4 regions of the Streptomyces sp. NPDC111507 genome follow, and region 4 is predicted to be linked to each of the others. Evidence: riboswitches for the same ligand, from Rfam matches in the RefSeq annotation. Region 4 holds a riboswitch; each other region holds the start of a gene.
The links. Region 4 has a riboswitch for cobalamin ahead of ACZ7M2_RS08445 (ribonucleoside-diphosphate reductase subunit alpha). Riboswitches for the same ligand answer to the same signal wherever they lie in the genome.

Region 1: linked by a shared signal. The riboswitch ahead of ACZ7M2_RS23280 (CbtB domain-containing protein) and the one ahead of ACZ7M2_RS08445 (ribonucleoside-diphosphate reductase subunit alpha) in region 4 are both predicted to bind cobalamin.
Region 2: linked by a shared signal. The riboswitch ahead of ACZ7M2_RS28185 (ABC transporter substrate-binding protein) and the one ahead of ACZ7M2_RS08445 (ribonucleoside-diphosphate reductase subunit alpha) in region 4 are both predicted to bind cobalamin.
Region 3: linked by a shared signal. The riboswitch ahead of ACZ7M2_RS00350 (cobalamin biosynthesis protein) and the one ahead of ACZ7M2_RS08445 (ribonucleoside-diphosphate reductase subunit alpha) in region 4 are both predicted to bind cobalamin.

Annotation. Positions count from the first base shown of each region.
Region 1 covers NZ_JBVKBU010000005.1:444,963-450,295, reverse strand. The annotation lists gene ACZ7M2_RS23295 (GNAT family N-acetyltransferase) at 1-238, shown strand, start outside; gene ACZ7M2_RS23290 (phytanoyl-CoA dioxygenase family protein) at 225-1,157, opposite strand; gene ACZ7M2_RS23285 (MFS transporter) at 1,281-2,591, shown strand; cobalamin riboswitch at 2,711-2,859, shown strand; gene ACZ7M2_RS23280 (CbtB domain-containing protein) at 2,895-3,116, shown strand; gene ACZ7M2_RS23275 (CbtA family protein) at 3,140-3,892, shown strand; gene ACZ7M2_RS23270 (VOC family protein) at 4,020-4,418, opposite strand; gene ACZ7M2_RS23265 (helix-turn-helix transcriptional regulator) at 4,514-5,333, shown strand, end outside.
Region 2 covers NZ_JBVKBU010000007.1:234,381-239,713, forward strand. The annotation lists gene ACZ7M2_RS28170 (GNAT family N-acetyltransferase) at 16-570, opposite strand; gene ACZ7M2_RS28175 (ABC transporter ATP-binding protein) at 646-1,428, opposite strand; gene ACZ7M2_RS28180 (FecCD family ABC transporter permease) at 1,425-2,438, opposite strand; gene ACZ7M2_RS28185 (ABC transporter substrate-binding protein) at 2,450-3,484, opposite strand; cobalamin riboswitch at 3,523-3,703, opposite strand; gene ACZ7M2_RS28190 (cytochrome P450) at 3,785-4,960, shown strand; gene ACZ7M2_RS28195 (acyltransferase family protein) at 4,961-5,333, opposite strand, start outside.
Region 3 covers NZ_JBVKBU010000001.1:65,553-70,885, reverse strand. The annotation lists gene cobN (cobaltochelatase subunit CobN) at 1-460, opposite strand, end outside; gene ACZ7M2_RS00355 (cobyric acid synthase) at 457-1,965, opposite strand; gene ACZ7M2_RS00350 (cobalamin biosynthesis protein) at 1,962-2,918, opposite strand; cobalamin riboswitch at 3,020-3,160, opposite strand; gene ACZ7M2_RS00345 (hypothetical protein) at 3,272-3,496, opposite strand; gene ACZ7M2_RS00340 (inorganic phosphate transporter) at 3,509-4,762, opposite strand; gene ACZ7M2_RS00335 (lysozyme) at 4,975-5,333, opposite strand, start outside.
Region 4 covers NZ_JBVKBU010000002.1:206,345-211,677, forward strand. The annotation lists gene mctP (monocarboxylate uptake permease MctP) at 1-302, shown strand, start outside; gene ACZ7M2_RS08440 (GNAT family N-acetyltransferase) at 457-969, shown strand; cobalamin riboswitch at 1,022-1,160, shown strand; gene ACZ7M2_RS08445 (ribonucleoside-diphosphate reductase subunit alpha) at 1,281-3,680, shown strand; gene ACZ7M2_RS08450 (ribonucleotide-diphosphate reductase subunit beta) at 3,680-4,693, shown strand; gene ACZ7M2_RS08455 (putative Ig domain-containing protein) at 5,085-5,333, shown strand, end outside.

The DNA of each region.
Region 1 (5,333 bases), on a different contig from region 4:
GGAACGCAACGCGATGACCACGCTCCACCTCGGGCCCTCCGCCCTGAAGGCGAAGGTTCACCGGGGATCCTCGCTACACCCCCTGTGGGCGGCCGTCGTTCCCCTGCCGGCCACCGCGCCCGCTGGACTGCGACGGGACACGGTGGCGGACCAGGCTCTCGCTGACGCGGTCCGTGAGGAGGCGGGCGCCGGCATGAGCGAGGAGGAGTGGGACCTGACCCGATTCACTTCCCTGTGAGGGAGGCCTCCGGGCCGTCGGGCTCGCGGACGGGCCACAGCACCGGGCAGAACTCCGGGTCGGAGTAGTCCGGTTGACCGGCGGGAGTCCTGCGGACCAGGAAGTCGTGTTTGTAGGGCTCCTGACGGCCGTCGGACAGGGTGTGGTCGCGGTAGGCGTTCGTCCCGTCCTGGAGATGGAACGAGATGGCCCGGCGCGGCCGCGGACTGCGGTTGGCGCCGCTGCCGTGGTAGAGAAGGCAGTGGTGGAAGGTCATGTGTCCCTTGGGAATGTGCACCGGAACCTTCTCGGCCACGGCGCCGTTTCGCTCCGCGTCTCCGTTCAGGAGATAGTCGCGCCCCACGTCCCGTGGATCACCGACCGGCCGGGCGGCGCCGTGCCGCTGCCGCCAGCGATGGCTTCCGTTCACCATGGTGATCGTGCCCGACTCCTCGGTGCAGTCGTGGAACGGAATGAAGGCGGTGAGCATTTCGTCCGACGAGCAGGTGGGCCAGAAATACTTGTCGAAGTGCCAGGAGACAATGTTCGACTTCTCCTCGGCGATGGGTGGCTTGTAGATCAGCGTGGCCTGGAAGACACGTATTCCAGGCGTCTGCGCCAAGCGGGCGGCCACCGCCCCGACGATGGGTTTCCTCAGGATTTTCCTCATCGTTTCGTCTTGGTAGTGGATGTAGTCGTTGTTGCGTTGGACATCTCCGTCGGCGGGGGTCCAGTCGGCCAGCCGGTCCGGCCGTGTCGGAAGTTCCCGATCGCGCTGACCTGCGTAGTAGCGCTCGCTCGCGTCGGTCAGGGCGTCCACTTCGGCGTCGGTGAGCAGCTTCTCGGACAAATACCAGCCACGCTCCGAATAAAGCCGGACATCTTCCTCGGACGGGAGCAGTTCGACTTCCTCGGCGGTAAGTCCTGAATGGTCGTACATTCCGCGACTCCTGTTACCGTGAATGGGGTGCAACAGCGACATCCACTCGCACGCTAGCGGACCACGGTGCGCCATGCTAGCGTTGCCGTGATTTTTTTCATGAAGACTTGACCGGGGGTTGCGGTGGCCATATTCGACAAGGATATTCGAATCCTGATCGCGGACAACAAAGACTTCCGCAACATCTGGCTCGGAGAAACGTCGGCGCATTTCGGCGGACAGCTGACCAGTTTTCTCCTACCCTTGATCGCGGTCACCTACCTCCATGCCGACGGCACGGGCGTGGGACTCGTCTCGGCGGTGCAGTTCGTCCCCGTCGTGGTGCTCTCGCTGATCGCCGGGGTCATGGTCGACCGGTATCCGCCGCGCCGCACCCTCGTCACCGCGAGTGTCGCCCAGGGTGCCGCGCTTGCGGTGCTCGCCGCGTTCCAGGCGGCCGACGGGCTGAACTTCGGCCAACTTGTTGTCGCCGCCGCCGTGATCGGTGTCGCCACCGTCTTCTATGAAGTCGCCTACCAGTCCACGCTGCCCAGGCTCCTGCCGCTGAACTCCATCGCCGCGGCCAACGGCCTGCACCAGGCGACGTATTCGGTCAGCACCCTCGCCGGTCCCGCCGCGGCCGGCTTCCTCGTCGGCCAGTTGGGGGTGTCACCGACCCTGACGGTGGCCGCCGCGTGCGCCGCCGGTGCCGCCGTGAGCGGTCTGCTGCTGCGGGGTGTCAAGGCCCCCGAACAGCCACGTGAGTCGGCGCTGAAGGCGATCGGCTCCGGGCTCCGCTACACGTGGTCCTTGCGCCCGATCCGGGACCTGTGTGTTCAGGCCGGCCTGTCGAACCTGCACGAGAAGGCCTTTCTGACCGTCTTCCTGGTGTTTGCCGTGCGTGATCTCGACATGAGCGGCACCGTCGTGGGCGTGATCACCGGCATCGGCAGTGTGGGGGCCCTGATCGGTTCGCTCTGCGCCACCCGGCTCACTCAACGGTGGGCCGTCGGCGGTGTGCTGGCCCTGGGTGCGGTGCTGGCCGCGGTGGGTCTGCTGCTCGTACCCGCCGTCAGCCAGGTCGGCGGGTACGTCGCCGTGCTCGCGTCGGTCGCCATGATGGTGAACGGCTTCGGTGTCGCCCTGTTCAACGTGTTCGCCGTCAGCCTGCGACAGGCCATTCCGCCGGAGCACCAGATCGGCGCGGTGACCGCGAGTTACCGCCTTGTCGCCCTGGGAACGCTGCCCTTGGGAGCCCTCGTCGGCGGTGCCCTGGCCGACGCCCTGTCACCCGGCACGGCGCTGTGGGCCGTCGGGATCTCCTACCTCGTCGTCTCCTTCTGGCTCACGTTCTCCCCTCTCCGCGGGGCTCGCACGCTGGAGGAGGCACAGAAGCTCGGTCGTACGACGGACACGCCCGAGTCCCAGGACGCGGACCGGTCCCCTTCGGTCTGAGAGCGAGGCCGGGGCCCGAACTCAGCTGGGTTCCGCCACCACTGACCCCCTGTTCGCAGGGGACCGGCCACCGGGTGCGAGAGGAAGATCACGCCAGGTGGCGCGGTCTTGGCCCCGCACCCGACACGCGGTACGGTCGGTGCGATATCGATGACGGCAAGACGGAAGCCGGTGGGAAACCGGCACGGTCGCGCCACTGTGAACGAGAGGCTCCAGCCCGCTGGAACCCCTTGTGAGTCAGACCCGTAGCCGTCGTCCAGTGCACCACCGAGATGGGACGCGAACTCCCGAGGAGGTCCTGCCATGGCGCAGACCGTCGCCCAGCCGACAACCACCACCCCCGTCGTTCCCGCGAAGCTGCCGCTCAAGGCGATTGCTCCGTGGGCGGTCTTCTTCGGCATTCTGATGCTCGTCCTGCTGTACTTCGTCGGTGCCGAACAGGGCGCCACCTCCGTCGTTTCCGGCTCGGACGTCCACGAGTGGGTACACGACGCCCGCCACCTTCTCGGCTTCCCCTGCCACTGACCGAGGGGACCCGCAGCACTGCCATGAACTCCGCAACGGTAAGAAATCTGCTCGTGCGGGGCATGCTGGCCGGCCTCGGTGCCGGCCTGCTCGCCCTGGTTGCCGCCTACTTCCTCGGTGAGCCGAACGTCGACAGCGCGATCAGCTTCGAGGAAGCCCACTCCCACGAGCACGAGATGGAGATCGTCTCCCGCTCTCTGCAGTCCACCGCCGGTCTCGCCACCGGCGTCCTGGTCTACGGCGTCGCCTTCGGCGGTATCGCCGCGCTCGCCTTCGCCTTCGCGCTCGGCCGCGTCGGCCGCTTCAGCCCGCGGGCGACCGCACTGCTGCTGTCCGGCTGCGCGTTGATGGCCGTGTACGTCGTGCCGTTCCTGAAGTACCCGGCCAACCCGCCGTCGGTCGGCAACCCCGACACCATCGGCAAGCGGACCACCCTGTACTTCCTGATGATGGTGCTCAGCGTGCTCCTCGCGATCGCCGCCACCATCCTGGGCAAGCGGCTGGCACCCAGGATCGGCACCTGGTACGCCACCGTTGGCGCGGTGGCCGCTTTCGCCGTCGTGATCGGTCTGGCGTACGCGTTCCTGCCGGTCATCAACGAGGTGCCGAAGGACTTCCCGGCCGCCCTGCTGTGGCGGTTCCGTCTCTCCGCACTGGCCATCCAGACCGTCCTGTGGGGCGGATTCGGCCTGGTATTCGGCGAGTTGGCCGAGCGGTTGCTGAATCCCAAGCCGGTGAAGGCCGCCGCGAGCGGACGGGTCGCCGTCCCCAGCTGACACGACCCACCACACGAGTCAGGCCCCCGGAACCATCCGGGGGCCTCTCGCGTTCTCCGCGGTCTCGTAAGTCCCCTGCCGTCGGGGCGTGTTCCGTGGACGTTGGAAGTGGTCGCCCTCGGCGCGGTCAGGAAGCGAACTTCCTGACGGCGTCAGGGCTGACGGGGGTGAAGAAGTTGACGAGGTTGCCGTCGGGGTCGCGGAACAGCAGCGAACGGTTCCCCCAAGGCATGGTGGTGGGCTTGTTGACGAAGTCCTCCACGAAGCCGGTCAGGTTCTCGTACACGCCGTCCACGTCGTCGACGAGGAACTCGATGATCACGGAACGGTTGTCGGACGGACGGGCGGCGTCAGGCGCGAACAGCGGCACGGTGCGGACGCCGGCGATCGCGAGAGTGGCCGACGCCGTCCTGAGCTCGGCGAAGTCCTGGTGGGACCAGCTCGCCCGGGTGCCGGTCGCGCGCTCGTAGAAGTCGACGAGGCGTGCGACATCGCCCGTGATGACGCGGATCGAGACGAGGTTCACGATGATCTCCAGTGCGTTCGGTGGGATGCGTACGCACGGAGACTAGGAGGGATAGCGGACACATTCCGCCCGGTATTGCGGGCACACTTCTGAACATGCCCAGGCCCACAGCTCGCGTGCTGACCCTGCTGGAACTCCTGCAGTCGGGCGGCACCAGGACAGCCGCCGAACTCGCCGAGCGGCTAGACGTCGACGAACGCACCGTGCGCCGGTACGTGGACCACCTGGTCGACCTCGACGTGCCCGTCGAATCGGTGCGCGGCCGCTACGGCGGGTACCGGCTCGCCCCCGGACACCGCATGCCTCCGCTCATGCTCGGCGACGACGAAGCGCTGGCCGTGCTGCTCGGCCTGATCGCCGGTCGCCGAGCCGGGCTGCCGACGACCACGGGCACCGCCCAGGAGACGGCCACGGCCAAGATCCGGCGGGTCCTGCCCAAGCGCCTCGCCCGACGACTCGACGCCGTGCTCGACTCCCTCGCCTTCACCGCTCCGCCCGATGAGACAGCCGCACCGCAGAGCGCGGTCCTGCTCTCGATCGCCGACGCGATCCGCCATCGCCGGCCGATCTCGATCCGGTACACCGCCGCAGACGGCCGGCACAGCGCCCGCACGGTGCACCCGTACGGGCTCGTCGTCCACTCGGGCCGGTGGTACGTAACCGGTGCGGAGCCCGAGAGCGGTGAGGACCGCACGTTCCGGCTCGACCGCATCGCGGACGCGAGGTCCCTGCCCGGCTCCTTCGAGCCGCCCGCGGGAGTCGATCCGGCGCGACGCGTTCTGTCGGGGTTCGCCGAGGCCCCGTACCGGCACGAAGTGATCCTGAGGATCCGGGGGACGGCCGAGCAGATCCGTGTCCGGCTTCCGGCGAGCCTCGCGATCGTCGAGGAGCAGCGGGCAGCGGGCCGTGCGGACG
Region 2 (5,333 bases), on a different contig from region 4:
CAGGCCGGGTTCGTACTACGGCAGCACACGGATTTCGGACAGTGCCGGGTGCCGCGGAGCGAGGAGGACGATCTGGTCGGGGCGCGCCCCGGGCTGCGGGTACACGGTCTGGCGCCAGCCCCGGCAGCGGAAGAAGTTCAGCGCCGCGGTGTCCTGATGGTCGGTCACCGCCCAGGCCCGGTCGTCCATGGCGGGGAGCAGAAGAACGTCGAGGAGCCCGGTGCCGACGCCACGGCCGCGCGCCGCGGGCGCCACCACGAGATCGGTGATCCGTACGGCACCCGCGAGCCACTCCTGCGACCGCCGGGCCCCCAGTGCCGGATGTTCCGGGGCGGGATCCGCGGAGCGTACGGCGGTGCCGAAGCCGCACAGCCGACTGCCGATGCGGGCGGTCACCGCCAGGAACCCTGGCCGGCGCACCTCGTCCGCGATCCGCTGCCGCATCTTGGAGGCGACCTCTTCGTCCCGCTCGGGCGAACGTTCGCGCAACGACACCAGCCGCAGATGCACGAACTCCTCGACGACGCCGAGCGCCGTGTCGCCCTGATAGACGGTGGTACCGACGTCCATGAACTCCTCCGGCCGGGCTGGTCGCCGCTGGCGAGATGACGAGTCGGGCCGCGCCGAGTGGGCGCGGCAGGTTCCTCAGCGGTCGGGGAGTGTTCCCAGAAACCGTATGTGGGGATGGTCGCCGGAGCCTTCTCCCGTTCCGGTGACGGTGGCGCGTACGCCGTAGACGTCGGCGATCAGGGCCTCGGTGAGCGTCTCCGCCGGAGTACCGCAGGCGACGACCCGGCCCTGCGCGAGGACGACGACCCGGTCGCAGTACATGGCCGCGAGGTTGAGGTCGTGCAGGGCGACGACGCTGGTGACGCGGAGTTCCGCGATCAGGGCCAGCAGGTCGAGCTGGTGCTGGATGTCGAGGTGGTTGGTGGGCTCGTCGAGGAGGAGTTCGCGTGGTTCCTGCGCGAGTGCCCGGGCGATGTGGACGCGTTGGCGCTCGCCGCCCGAGAGCGTGTGCCAGGAGCGGTCGGCCTTGTCGGTCAGGTCCGCACGCTCCAGCGCGGTGCGAACGGCCTTCTCGTCGGCCGGAGTCGAGGGCGACCAGGCGCGTCGGTGGGGGATGCGGCCGAGACGTACGACGTCGAGCACGGTCAGGTCGAGCTGGGTGTCGACCTGCTGTTCGACGACGGCGACGCGCCGGGCGATGGCCCGGCGGCCGAGGTCGCCGAGCGGGTGCCCGTCGAGGGTGACGACGCCGGAGGCGGGAGTGAGGACACCGGCGAGCAGACGCAGCAGGGTGGACTTGCCGGAGCCGTTGGGGCCGAGCAGACCGGTGACGGATCCAGGCAGTGGTGTGAGGTCGACGCCGTCCAGGATCAGCCGGCCGGCGGCGGTGCGGGAGACACGGTCGGCGCCGAGCGTCATCGGTTCACCCTTCGGGTGCGGTACAGGATCAGCACGAAGCCGGGCACACCGATCAGCGAGGTGACCACACCCACGGGCACCTCCTGCGGGTCGAGTGCGGTACGGGCCACGGTGTCGGCCCAGACCAGGAAGACCGCCCCGGTGAGCGCGGTCACCGGCAGCAGCCGGGCGTGTCCGGGGCCGCCGAGGGCGCGTGCGGCGTGCGGCAGGACGAGGCCCACGAAGCCGATCGCGCCGGCCACGCTGACGAGCGCGGCGGTCAGCAGCGCCGTGCCGCACAGGAGCACCAGCCGGGTACGGGCCACGGAGACGCCGAGGGAGGCCGCCGCTTGCGGCCCGAACGCGAAGGCGTCGAGTGTGCGCGCGTGTCCGAGGCAGACCAGCAGGACGATCGCGAGGACGGCCGCGCACAGCCATACATCGGTCCAGTCCGCTCCGCCGAGCGAGCCCAGCAGCCAGAACAGGACACCCCGGGTGGTCTCGGCGTCGGCCGCCGTCATCACGACGAAGGAGGTGAGCGCGGAGAACAGCTGCATGGCGGCGACCCCGGCGAGCACCACCCGATCGGTCGTGCCGCCGAGGGTGTGGCTGAGCAGCAGCACCAGGGCGAAGGAGCACAGCGCGCCCACGAACGCGCCCCCGGAGACGGACAGCGCTCCACCGCCGGCGCCCAGCACGACGACCACGACGGCCCCCGTCGAGGCCCCGGAGGAGACGCCGAGGACGAACGGGTCGGCGAGCGGGTTGCGCAGCAAGGACTGCATGACCGCCCCGCACACCGCGAGCCCGGCGCCGCAGACCGCGGCGAGCAGGGTGCGGGGCAACCGCAGGTTCCACACGATGCCGTCGCGGATGGGGGACAGCTCCGAGGTCCGGCCACCGAGGTGGGAGGCCACCGCGGACCAGACCTCCCCGACGCCTATGTCCGCGGGGCCGATGGTGATGGCCACCGCCACGGACGCGACGAGCACGGCGAGCCCGGCCGCCGCACGCACCACGGTGGAGGTCATGGCGGCGGTGGTCACCCGGCGAGCCCGTACTCGCGCAGCGCCGCGGCCACCTTCTCGACACCTTCGACCGTGCGGATGGTCGGATTCATCGCCTGTCCGCTGAGCAGCACGTACCGCTTGTTCTTCACCGCGTCCATGTTCTTGGTGGCCGGATTGGTCTCCAGGAACTCGATCTTCTTCGTGGCGGTCTCGGCGGTCTGCGACCTGCGGGTGAGGTCACCGATCACCAGGACGTCGGGATCGCGGTCGGCGACGGTCTCCCAGTTGATCTGGGGCCATTCCTGCTTGGTGTCGGCGAAGACGTTCTTCGCGCCGAGGGTGTTGGTGATGATGCCGGGGGCGCCGCAGCAGCCCCCCATGTACGGGGCTTCCTGGTTGGCGAACCAGTAGAGGACCGTGGTGCCGGACGCGTCGATCCCGTCCGTGGCCTTCGCCACCCGTGCCTTCAGGTCCGCGACGAGTGTGGCGCCGCGCTCCTCGACGCCGAAGACCGCGGCCAGGTCGCGTACTTCGCCGTAGACCGCCTCCATGGTCAGCGGCCCGGTGCGCACGCCATCGCCGTCACCGCTGTTGTCCTTGCCCTCGCAGTCGGCGGGCGAGAGGTACGTGGGCACACCCAGCTCCTCGAACTTCTCGCGCGGAGCCACACCGCCCTTGGCCAGTGTGGAGGCGAAGGAGGCGGCGACGAAGTCGGGTTCGGCGTCGAGGACCTTCTCGAAGGAGGGGGCGTCGTCCGCGAGCCGCGGCACCTTCCCGTTGGCCTTCTCCAGGCCCTTCATGACCGGGTCGGTCCAGGTGGCGGTGCCCACCATGCGGTCGGCGAGGCCGAGGGACAGCATGATCTCCGTGCTGCCCTGGTTCAGGGACACGGCCCGCTTCGGCGCCGAGGCGATCGTGACCTTCCGGCCGCAGTTGTCGAGCGACACCGCACCGGTGGATTTCGGCGACTTGTCTCCGTCGGCGGACGAGCCGCCGCCACAAGCGGTCAGCAACAGGGCTCCGGAAAGGAGCAGGGCACAGTGGTGGGCTGGGCGCGCAACGGGCACGGGACATCCTCTGGCGTCGAGGGCCCAGGCGCGGGGCCCGTTCGTACGGTCCGCCAGCAGGTCTTCGGGCTCGGGATCGGCCGGACGAGGCGCCTTCCCGGACTCCGGTCACGTATGACCGCCGTCCAGTGGCTTCGTGTTGCCCCGCCCGTCACCCTTACCGCTGCGCGTCAGCTCCGGATTCGCACCGGATTCCCTTGACTGGCCCCGGCAAATTATCACGCCCCCGTCAGCCGCGGCTTCAGCACGATTGTTAGCCTTGGTTGTGATCCAATTCCCCGTGCCCGGCCAAGGCTTGCGATGAGCGCCGTCGGCTCCTTCCCGCTCGGTGCCGCGACCACGCTCGCCGAACTCGCCGCGGATCCGCATCCGCGCCTGGCGCGACTGCGTACCCACGAGCCCGTTTCCTGGCTGCCCGAGCTGGACGGCTGGCTGGTGACCCGCCGTGATCTCGCGCTGAACGTGATGCGGGACCCCGCGACCTTCACCGTCGACGACCCTCGGTTCTCCACCGCACAGGTCGTCGGCCCGAGCATGCTGTCCCTGGACGGTGACGAGCACACCCGCCACCGGGAGCCCTTCACCGCTCCCTTCCGCCCCAGGGAAGTACGCGAGGGCTTCGCCTCGTTCATCGAGCGGGAGACCGACCGGCTCATCACCGCGCTGCAACCGGCGGGCGCCGTCGAACTGCGGCGTGCCTTCGCCGGCCCGCTCGCCGTCGCCGTCGTGACCGAGGCGCTCGGGCTGGTCGGCACCAGCGCGGACACGGTGCTCTCCTGGTACGACTCCATCGTGCGGTCGGTCTCGGACATCACCGCGGGACACGCGGCGGCACCCGCGGGCGCCGAGGCGTACGCGCGGCTGAGGGCCGCCGTCGAAGCCACCGTCGCCGACCGGGGCGCGGCGTCGCTCCTCGGCTCCGCCGCCGAGCGGCTGGCGCTGCCCGAAGTGGCGTCCAACGCCGCGGTGCTGATGTTCGGCGGGATAGAGACCACCGAGGCGATGATCACCAACGCGCTGCTGCACCTGCTGCGACACCCCGGCCAACTCGCCCTCGTCCGTGACGACGACGGCCTGCTGGACGGCGCGATCGAGGAATCGCTGCGCCTCGAACCCGGAGCGGCGGTCGTGGACCGGTACGCCACCCGTGACACCGTCCTCGGCCCGGCCACGATCCGCCGGGGTGAACTGGTCACCGTCTCTCTGGCCGGCGCCAACCGCGACCCGGCCGTCTTCCCCGATCCCGATCGGTTCGACGTCCGCCGCGAGAACGCGCGTCTCCAGCTGGCCTTCGCGCACGGCCCGCACTACTGCATCGCCGCGCACCTCGCCCGGCTGGAGACCCGTATCGCCCTTCAGCGCCTGCTCGAACGCCTGCCCGCCCTGCGCCTCGACCCGGCCCGACCGGCCACTCCGCAGGGGCTGGTCTTCCGCAAGCCGCCCACCCTGCATGTGCTGTGGGACGGTCCCGCCTGATCAGCGTGACACCGGAGTGCGTCGCAGGGATCTCAGGAAGGGCCGCAGAAGCCATCGCCGGGCGGGTACCTCCACGTACTCGTACAGGAGCCAGGCGAATGCCAGGGACACCGCGAAGGCGCTGATCGCGCCGATCGGCGACGGTTTGAACAGGTGCTGTCCCGCGCGCAGCACGAGCAGGTGGACCATGTAGAAAGCGAAGGAGAGTTCACCCAGCCGGACGAGGGCCGGATGTCGCCACAAGCTGGGCAGGCCGCGCACGTCGGCGAGGGCGGCCGCGGGGATCAGACAGGTGAAACCGACCAGGGTGCAGGCGACGCAGGCGTACGATCCGCCGACCTGGGAGACCAGGAAGTAGCCGATGATCGTCAGG
Region 3 (5,333 bases), on a different contig from region 4:
CGGTCGGCCGGCCCTCGACGAACGCGCGCTCGCCGTGGACGCCGTACTCCGGCATCTTCCGCGGCTCCTCGAAGCCCTCACCCGTCAGCAGCACGGTGTCGGACAGGAACCGGGCCAGCTCGGTGAGGTTGTCCGGACCGCCCTCGACCAGGTAGCGCAGCGCCTCGGCGACGACACCGGCGGGCACCGACGACTCCGCCATCAGTTCGGCGTCGGGTACGGACTCCCCGCCGAGCAGCACGGTGGGGATGCCCGAGGCCTTCAGCTTCCGCAGGCCCTCCTCCCAGGCACGCTTGCCGCCCAGGAGTCGTACGACGGCGATGTCCGCGCCCTCGACGAGGGACGGCAGTTCGCCCTCGACGTCCACCCGGGTGGGGTTGCCGATCCGGTACGGGGCACCGGAGGCACGCGCCGCCAGCAGATCGGTGTCGGCGGTCGACAACAACAACACTGTGCTCATGCGGGCGCTCCCGGTGGAATGAAAGGCAGTCCTTGCGGCGCGCCCGACTCGATGAGCCGCCACAGCGCGTCCGTGTCCGCGTGTTCCTCGATCAGATCGCCGAGCCGGTCGAGCTGCTCCTCGCGCAGCGCCGCGAACGACGTGTCGGCGGCCGGCACGAAACGACGGCCCGCGGCGGCCGCCACCTCGCGCAGGAAGGCGCGCCGGAAGCCGTCCGACTCCAGCGAGCCGTGCCAGTGCGTGCCCCAGACGGCGCCGACCCGGCACCCGTCCAGGAACGGTTCACCGCCCGTCACATCGGCGACGCCGTGATGGATCTCGTAGCCCTCGACGTGCTCGCCGAGCGCTTCCCCGACGGGCCGGGTCAGGGTCTTCTCGCGTGCGAACCGCACGCGGACCGGCAGGAGTCCGAGCCCGTCGACATGACCGGCGCGCGACTCGACCTCGTCCTCGATGTGCTCGCCGAGGACCTGGAATCCGCCGCAGATGCCCAGCACGGGCCGCCCCTCGGCGGCTCTGCGCAGGAGGGCGTCCGCGAGTCCGCGCTCGCGCAGCCACTCCAGCGCCTTCACCGTCCCCCGGGTCCCGGGGACGACGACGAGGTCGGCGTCGGCCAGCTCCTCGGCCCGGTCCACGAACCGCACGACGACACCCGGCTCGGCGGCCAGCGCGTCCAGGTCCGTGAAGTTGGACATCAGCGGGATCGCGCAGACGGCGACGCGCAGTACGTCCTCGCCGACGGGGGAGGTCACCTGGGACTCCCGGACCGCTCCCCGCAACGACACCCGCAGCCCGTCCTCCTCGTCGATGCCGAGGCCGTGCCGGAACGGCAGGACGCCGTACGTACGCCGTCCGGTGAGGCCGTGGAGCATGTCGAGCCCCGGCTCCAGCAGGGAGACGTCCCCCCTGAACTTGTTGACGAGGAACCCGGCGACGAACTCCTGGTCCTCGCGCGACAGCAGCGCGACCGTCCCGAAGAACGAGGCGAACACACCCCCGCGGTCGATGTCGCCGACGACGAGCACGGGCAGCCGCGCATTGCGCGCGATCCCCATGTTCACGATGTCGGTCCGCCGCAGATTGATCTCGGCAGGACTGCCGGCCCCCTCACAGATCACCGCGTCATACGTGCCCCGCAACTCGGCGAGACAGTCCAGCACGGTGGTGAGGAGGGCTTCCTGGCGCCCGCCGTGGTAGCCACGGGCCGTCATCTCACCCACGGGCCTGCCCATGAGGACGACCTGACTGCTCCGGTCGCTGCCCGGCTTGAGCAGCACGGGGTTCATGAGCGCGGTCGGCTCCACCCGGGCGGCCTGTGCCTGCATGGCCTGCGCGCGCCCGATCTCGGCGCCCTCGCGCGTCACGAACGAGTTGAGGGACATGTTCTGTGCCTTGAAGGGCGCGACCTTGACGTCCTGTCGCACCAGCCACCGGCAGATCCCGGCGGTCACGACGCTCTTGCCCGCGTCGGAGGTGGTCCCGGCGACGAGCAGCCCGCCGCTCATGACGTACGCCCCTTCCTGAGAAGCCTCTGTACGAGCAGCCGCCCGCCGGCGCTCACGCCGAGGGCGAGCCAGCCGACACGGCGTGACAGCCGTACGGCCCGCTCGATGTCGTCGACGTGCACGGCGCGCCCGGCGCCGTTGAGTTCGGGCCGGTGCTCGACGCGCCCGCCGTAGGAGAGGGTGCCGCCCAGGCGCACCCCGAGCGCCCCCGCGAACGAGGCCTCCACGGGCCCGGCGTTGGGGCTCGGATGCTTGACGGCGTCGGCGCGCCAGGCTCGCAGGGCCCCTCGTGGACTGTCACCCGCGAGAGCGGCGAGCACGGCGGTGAGACGAGCCCCCGGCCACCCGGCGACGTCGTCGAGCCGAGCCGAGGCCCACCCGTACCGCCGGTACCTGGTCGACCTGTGACCGACCATGGCGTCAAGGGTGTTGACGGCCCGAAAGCCCACGAGCCCCGGGACTCCGGCCACGGCACCCCACACCAGGGCGCCCACCACGGCGTCGGAGGTGTTCTCGGCGACGGACTCCACGACGGCGCGCGCGATGCCGTCGGCGTCGAGGGCCTGGGGATCCCGTCCGCACAGATGCGGCAGCCGCTCCCTGGCGATCTCGATCTCCCCGTCCGCGAGGGCGTCACCGATCGCCCGGGCCTCCCGCCCGAGTGTGGTGCCCCCGACGACGGCCCAGGTGGCGGCGGCCGTCAGCGCGAGGGACGCGGCACGTGAGGGGCGTACGGCGCGGGAAGCGACGGCGGCGAGTCCGGCGGCACCGCCCACACATACGGCGGTGTGCAGGGCGCCCCACCCGCGGTGGTCCCGCCACAGCACCCGCTCCAGGGCGCCCGCGGTCCGCCCGAACAGGGCGACCGGATGCCCCCGGCGGGGATCGCCGAGCAGCAGATCGCCGAGGAGGCCGGCGGCGGCGCCGTACGCGTAGACGCGATCGGCACGCACGGGGTCAGCCGACCGTCAGGTCGGGTGGAACCGTCGCTCGGGGGGCACTTGGGCAGCCGCGCATGGCGTTATGTCCTCACTCAGGGTGTCCACGCCCTGGTTCGACGAGACCGGCGGGGAGAGTTCCTGGCTCCCGGGGAGTTCCTTCCCCGGTCACAGTGGCGGGACCGCGCCGGATTCACACCGGCTTCCTCTTCTGTCGCCGTACTTGGCTCCGGCAGTCCACCACGGGTTGGAAGACCCGTCAACTTGCTGTTGACCTGCGCGGGGAGAGTGTGCGAAGGCCCACATACAGGTGGGGTGCGGGACGGTGATCCGTCCCGCACCCCACGCGAAGTGACGCCCGTTTTGGGTTACTTGCCGACGATCAGGAAGATGCCGTACGCCACCGCCGCGGCGCACGCCGCGAAGCAGACGTACGCGCCGGTGACCGCGAGGGTCGCGGAGCCGCCCTGGGCGGACGCGGACTCGCGCTTGGAGAGTCCGACGATGCCGAGGGTGAAGAGGCCGACGAGGCCGACGGTGGTCACGAGGCTGACTCCGAAGACGGAGCCGAGGGCTGCCCAGTCGATGTGCATGCTGTTCTGTCCTTACACCGTGGCCGGGCGGGTGGGCTCCGCGTCCGGGGACGGGATGGTGGTCTTCAGGTCGCCGGACAGGCCGCCGGTGACGGGGCCCGCGGGCGGCGGGGTGACGGCGGCGACCGCGGCGGTGACGACGCCCGCGGGTTCGGCGTCGACGTCGTCGACGTCGTTGACGTTGTCGACGGTGACCGGCTGGCGGCGGGAGAGCTTCCAGATAGTGCCGGCGCCGGCGACGAGCAGCGCGCCGGTGAGGACGATGCCCCAGGTGCCCTGCTTGGTGAGGAACTCGGCGGAGGCACCGGCCAGACCGGCGGCCGGCAGGGTCAGGCCCCAGGCGACGAACATCCGGGTCGCGGTCGACCAGCGGACCACGCCGCCCTTGCGGCCGAGGCCCGAGCCCATCACGGCGCCGGAGCAGACCTGGGTGGTGGAGAGGGAGAAGCCGATGTGGGAGGAGGCCAGGATGGCCGTCGCGGCGCTGGTCTGGGCGGCGAAGCCCTGCGGCGGCGCGAGGTCCGTGAGGCCCTTGCCCAGGGTGCGGATGATGCGCCAGCCGCCCAGGTAGGTGCCGAGCGCGATGGCCGTACCGGCCGAGACGATGACCCACAGCGGGGGGTTCGAGCCCGGGGCGATGACGCCGCCGGTGACCAGGGCGAGGGTGATGATGCCCATCGTCTTCTGGGCGTCGTTCGTGCCGTGCGCCAGGGAGACCAGGCCGGCGGAGGCGATCTGGCCGGCGCGGTACCCCTTGGCGGTCGCCTTCTCGTCGGCGCGGTTGCCGATCCGGTACGTCAGCCGGGTGGCCAGCGTCGCGGCGAGTCCGGCCACGATGGGCGCGGCGACCGCGGGGATCAGCACCTTGGTGACGACGGTCGAACCGTTCACCGACGACCAGCCGGCCGACATGACCGCGGCGCCGATCAGGCCGCCGAACAGTGCGTGGGAGGAACTGGAGGGCAGACCCAGAAGCCAGGTCAGCAGATTCCAGAGGATGGCGCCGACGAGCGCCGCGAAGATCACCTGGACGCGTATGCCCTCTTCGTTGATGATCCCGCCGGAGATCGTCTTGGCGACCTCCACGGAGAGGAACGCGCCGACGAGGTTCAGCACGGCGGACATGGCCACCGCCGTCTTGGGCTTCAGAGCGCCGGTCGAGATGGTGGTCGCCATCGCGTTGGCAGTGTCGTGGAAACCGTTCGTGAAATCGAACACGAGAGCGGTGACGATCACGATTCCGAGGAGGAGCGTGATGTGTTCCATTTACCCAGGCTTCTGTTTGACGTCAGTGGCAGGTGGACCGTAGGCAACCTGAGTGAACGGAAGATGAACTGGGGCGGGCGTTGGGGTGTACCAAACGGTGGACCGCCCCTCCGCTTGTGATGACCAGTGTGCGGGAGGGGCGGTCCGACGGTTTACCAGATGTTCGAACGGAGGCGGAATATCGGGTTCCGCCGGAGGTTGTTCGAGGGCTTCTAGCCCGCGGCGAACTGCTTGAGCCGGCTCATGGATCCGTTGAAGAGATTCTGGTCACCCGGGAGCGTGCCGTTGTTGTCGTACTGCCAGAACGTCCACGTCGACCAGCCGGCCGGCAACGCGCCCGTGTCCGCCGAGTCGTAGCGGGCGAGCCAGAGGGCGTGGTTCGCGGCGAAGGCGCCGCTGCCGCCGGTGCAGGTGTTCCACCAGTGGGTGGTCGTGTAGATGACGGGACGGCGGCCGGTCTCCCGTTCGAGTTCGTCACTGAACGCCTGGATCCAGCTCACGATCCTGGCCTTGCTCAGGCCGTAGCACTTGTGCTTCTTGTCGTACGGGTTGTACTCCATGTCGAGCGCGG
Region 4 (5,333 bases):
TCGGGGGCTGGGCGGTGGGCATGCTGTACGGCACGCTCGCCGCGTACGGGGTCGCCTCGCCGACCCAGAAGCACTTCGGCGGCAGTTCGAAGGAGATCCCGGGCATCGGGGAGATCGGCTACATCGGTCTGACGGCCTTCGTCCTGAACGCCGTGGTCAGCGTCGTCCTCACCTTCGCCCTCCGCGCCTTCAACGCGCCGGACGGCGTCGACGAGACGTCTCCGGAGGACTACACGGCGGATGCGGGTGACGCGGGCGTCGCGACGGAGCTGCCTCCGGCCACGGCGGGTTCCGCCCACTGAGCCCGGGGCTGCGCCCCCGTACCCCCGGTGGGTTCTTCGACTGCGGGTGAGCGGGTGCTTGGCGCGCAGCCGCGGAACCGCATCAACAACCCCCACGGGCCGTCGGACATAAATCCGGCGGCCCGTTCCCGCGCCCTGTTGCACACTCACCGGCATGGACATCCGCATCAGACACGCCCACCCCCACGAATACGACCGCATCGGCGAGATCACCGCACAGGCCTACCTCGGCGACGATCTGCTCGACTTCGGGGAGAGCGACGAGTACCTCGGCGAACTGCGAGACGTGGCGAAACGAGCCACCGCCGCGGAGGTCCTCGTCGCCGTGGACCACGACCACGACCACATCCTCGGCGCCGTGACCTTCGTACCGCGTGGCGGCCCCATGGCCGACATAGCCCGCCCCGGCGAAGCCGAGATCCGTATGCTCGCCGTCGCACGCGAGTCCCGCGGCCGAGGCGCCGGCGAGACCCTCGTCCGCGCCTGCGTCGACCACGCACGCGCCACCGCGGGCTGCGTACGCGTCGTGCTCTCCACCCAGCGCACCATGCACGCCGCCCACCGCATCTACGAACGCCTGGGCTTCACCCGCACCCCCGACCGCGACTGGAACCCGCTCCCGGAGCTCGACGACATCACTCTCCTCACCTACGAGTTGACACTCTGACACCGGCACGACACAACATCTGGTGGTGTCACCGCAGCCCGACACAAGATGTATGCTCATGCTCGCTGTCGTCGCAGGGGAATCCGGTGCAAATCCGGAACTGTCCCGCAACGGTGTACTTGTACGTGTTCGCACACCCGCGCCCACGTACTCGCGTCAGTCCGAGGACCTGCCGACAGCGCGCCCGGCCATCCGGCCCGGGTGCATGACGTCCGGGCCTCGCGGAATGGGCCGGTGGACGCGACGCCGTGTGCGCTCGTGAGCTGCCCTGCCCTCCGCCAGGCCCCGTGCCGAGCGAGGGAGAGCCCCAAGTGACCATCGCGCCAGCCGACCCGGCTTCAGCTACCGCTTTCGCACAGCAGGAGCGGAAGCAGGTCCCGGTGGAGACGGACGGTCCCGGTACCACGCTGCTGCGTACCCTGACCGACCTCACCGCCGACCTCCCCGGCGCCGACCCCGGCCGGGTCGCCGCCGCCACGCTGCGCGGCCGGTCCGCGCACGCGGACGACACGGAGCTGCGCGAACTGGCCACCGAGGCGGCCGCGGGCCTCATCTCCGAGGACCCCGTCTACTCCCGGCTCGCGGCCAGGCTGCTGACGATCAGCATCGCGGCGGAGGCCGCCTCGCAGGGCGTCACGTCCTTCTCCGGGTCGATCGCCGCGGGTCACCGCGAGGGCCTGATCGCCGACCGTACGGCGGAGTTCGTCCGGCTGCACACGGCCCGGCTGGACGCGCTGATCGACACCGACGGCGACGACCGCTTCGGCTACTTCGGCCTGCGCACCCTGCACAGCCGCTATCTGCTCCGGCACCCGATCACCCGCAAGGTCATCGAGACGCCCCAGCACTTCATGCTGCGCGTGGCGTCGGGCCTGGCCGAGGACGACACGAACCGGGCCCTGGACGAGGTCGCGGCGCTCTACGGGCTCATGAGCCGTCTCGACTACCTCCCCTCCTCCCCCACGCTGTTCAACTCCGGTACGCGGCACCCGCAGATGTCGTCCTGCTACCTCCTCGACTCCCCGCTGGACGAGCTGGACTCCCTCTACGACCGCTACCACCAGGTGGCCCGCCTCTCGAAGCACGCGGGCGGCATCGGTCTTTCCTACTCCCGGATCCGTTCGCGCGGTTCGCTGATCCGCGGTACGAACGGGCACTCCAACGGAATCGTCCCGTTCCTCAAGACCCTCGACGCCTCGGTCGCCGCGGTGAACCAGGGCGGCCGGCGCAAGGGCGCGGCCGCGGTCTACCTGGAGACCTGGCACTCCGACATCGAGGAGTTCCTGGAGCTGCGCGACAACACCGGTGAGGACGCCCGCCGTACGCACAACCTGAACCTCGCGCACTGGATCCCGGACGAGTTCATGCGCCGGGTCGACGCCGACGGGCAGTGGTCCCTCTTCTCGCCCTCCGACGTGCCCGAGCTGGTCGACCTGTGGGGCGACGAGTTCGACGCGGCGTACCGCGGGGCGGAGGCGGCCGGCCTCGCCAAGAAGACCATCCCGGCCCGTGACCTCTACGGCCGCATGATGCGCACCCTCGCGCAGACCGGCAACGGCTGGATGACCTTCAAGGACGCCGCCAACCGCACCGCCAACCAGACGGCGGAGCCGGGCCACACCGTCCACTCCTCGAACCTCTGCACCGAGATCCTGGAGGTCACGGACGACGGGGAGACGGCGGTCTGCAACCTCGGCTCGGTCAACCTCGGCGCCTTCGTGGTCGACGGGGACATCGACTGGGAGCGGCTGGACGAGACGGTCCGTACCGCCGTCACCTTCCTCGACCGTGTCGTCGACATCAACTTCTACCCGACCGAGCAGGCCGGCCGGTCGAACGCGAAGTGGCGGCCCGTCGGCCTCGGCGCGATGGGCCTGCAGGACGTCTTCTTCAAGCTGCGCGTCCCCTTCGACTCCCCGCAGGCCAAGGCCCTCTCCACCCGGATCGCCGAGCGAATCATGCTCGCCGCGTACGAGGCCTCGGCCGACCTCGCGGAGCGCAGCGGCCCGCTCCCGGCCTGGGAGAAGACCCGTACGGCCCGTGGCGTCCTGCACCCCGACCACTACGGCGTGGAGCTGACCTGGCCGGAGCGCTGGGCGGCCCTGCGGGAACGTATCGCCGCGGTCGGCATGCGCAACTCCCTCCTCCTCGCCATCGCGCCCACCGCCACCATCGCGTCCATCGCGGGTGTGTACGAGTGCATCGAGCCGCAGGTGTCCAACCTTTTCAAGCGCGAGACGCTCTCCGGTGAGTTCCTCCAGGTCAACTCCTACCTGGTGGACGAGCTGAAGAAGCTCGGCGTGTGGGACGCGCAGACCCGCGAGGCGCTGCGCGAGTCCAACGGTTCGGTGCAGGGCTTCACTTGGGTCCCGCAGGACGTCCGCGACCTGTACCGCACGGCCTGGGAGATCCCGCAGCGCGGCCTGATCGACATGGCCGCCGCCCGCACCCCGTTCCTGGACCAGGCCCAGTCCCTGAACCTCTTCCTGGAGACGCCGACCATCGGCAAGCTCTCCTCGATGTACGCGTACGCCTGGAAGTCGGGCCTGAAGACGACGTACTACCTGCGCTCCCGCCCGGCGACCCGTATCGCCCGTGCCGCCCAGGCGCAGGCCCAGCCCGCGAAGACCATCCCCGTGCAGGCGATCCCCGACGAGGACGCCGTCGCCTGCTCCCTTGAGAACCCCGAGTCCTGCGAGGCCTGCCAGTAATGAGCTCTACCGAAAAGAACCTGCTCGACCCGGGCTTCGAACTCACGCTCCGCCCCATGCGCTACCCGGACTTCTACGAGCGCTACCGGGACGCCATCAAGAACACCTGGACCGTGGAGGAGGTCGACCTCCACTCGGACGTGGCCGACCTCGCGAAGCTCTCGCAGGGTGAGCAGCACATGATCGGCCGGCTGGTCGCGTTCTTCGCGACGGGCGACTCGATCGTGTCGAACAATCTCGTGCTGACCCTCTACAAGCACATCAACTCCCCCGAGGCGCGCCTGTATCTCTCCAGGCAGCTGTTCGAGGAAGCGGTCCACGTCCAGTTCTATCTGACCCTGCTGGACACCTACCTTCCCGACCCGGAGGACCGCGCCGCCGCCTTCGACGCCGTCGAGAGCATCCCCTCGATCCGTGAGAAGGCCGAGTTCTGCTTCAAGTGGATGGACTCGGTGGAGAAGCTGGACCGTCTGGAGACCAAGGCGGACCGGCGTCGCTTCCTGCTCAACCTCATCTGCTTCGCCGCGTGCATCGAGGGCCTCTTCTTCTACGGCGCCTTCGCGTACGTCTACTGGTTCCGCAGCCGGGGTCTGCTGCACGGTCTCGCCACCGGCACCAACTGGGTGTTCCGCGACGAGACGATGCACATGTCCTTCGCCTTCGAAGTGGTGGACACCGTGCGCAAGGAGGAGCCGGAGCTCTTCGACGACCAGCTCCAGCAGCAGGTCACCGACATGCTGAGGGAGGCCGTCGAGGCCGAGCTGCAGTTCGCGCGCGACCTGTGCGGTGAGGGTCTGCCGGGCATGAACACCGACTCGATGCGCCAGTATCTGGAGTGCGTGGCCGACCAGCGTTTGCAGCGTCTCGGCTTCGCCCCGGTGTACGGCTCCGAGAACCCCTTCTCCTTCATGGAGCTCCAGGGCGTCCAGGAGCTGACCAACTTCTTCGAGCGCCGTCCCTCGGCGTACCAGGTGGCGGTGGAGGGCTCGGTCGGCTTCGACGAGGACTTCTGACGGACGAGAACTTCCGTCGGTACGAGGACTTCTGACGGTATGACACCGGTGATGCCGGGCCGCATGTGGCGGCCCGGCATCACCGCGTCTCGTCCATGGGCCGTCCATGCACCGTCCATGGACCCCCTATGGGGCGGCAAAGTTCTTCGGGCGCGGCTATCCGGGCGTCATCGGCCCCGGCTAGGTTCTGGCCGTCCTGACATGTCACGTACAGCGGCACGACAGGACGACTGAATTGGCATGCCCATGGCACATCCGCACTTCTCTCACGCTACGCGCGTCACGGGCCTGCCACGCAACGCCGAGAACCCCCACTTCCGGCTGTGGAGCCGTGCGCGGCCCTACCCCGGCCCGCACGGCACCCCGCCTCAAACCGATGGAGGCAGCACCCATGCGTGAGACACCCCCCAGCAGGCCCACCCGGCGACTGCGAAGACTTCTGACCGCCGCCGCGCCCGCCCTCGCCCTCACGGTCGCCGGACTCATGGCGGCCCCGGCCGCGAACGCGCAGCCGGCGCCGACCACCGCCAAGCCCTCCCGGGCCGCTCAGAACGCAAAGGCCCTGACCGCCCCGGCCGCACAGGCCGTGCACTCCACGGGCAAGGCGGGCCAGAAGGTGCCCACCACGCACCTGTGCGGC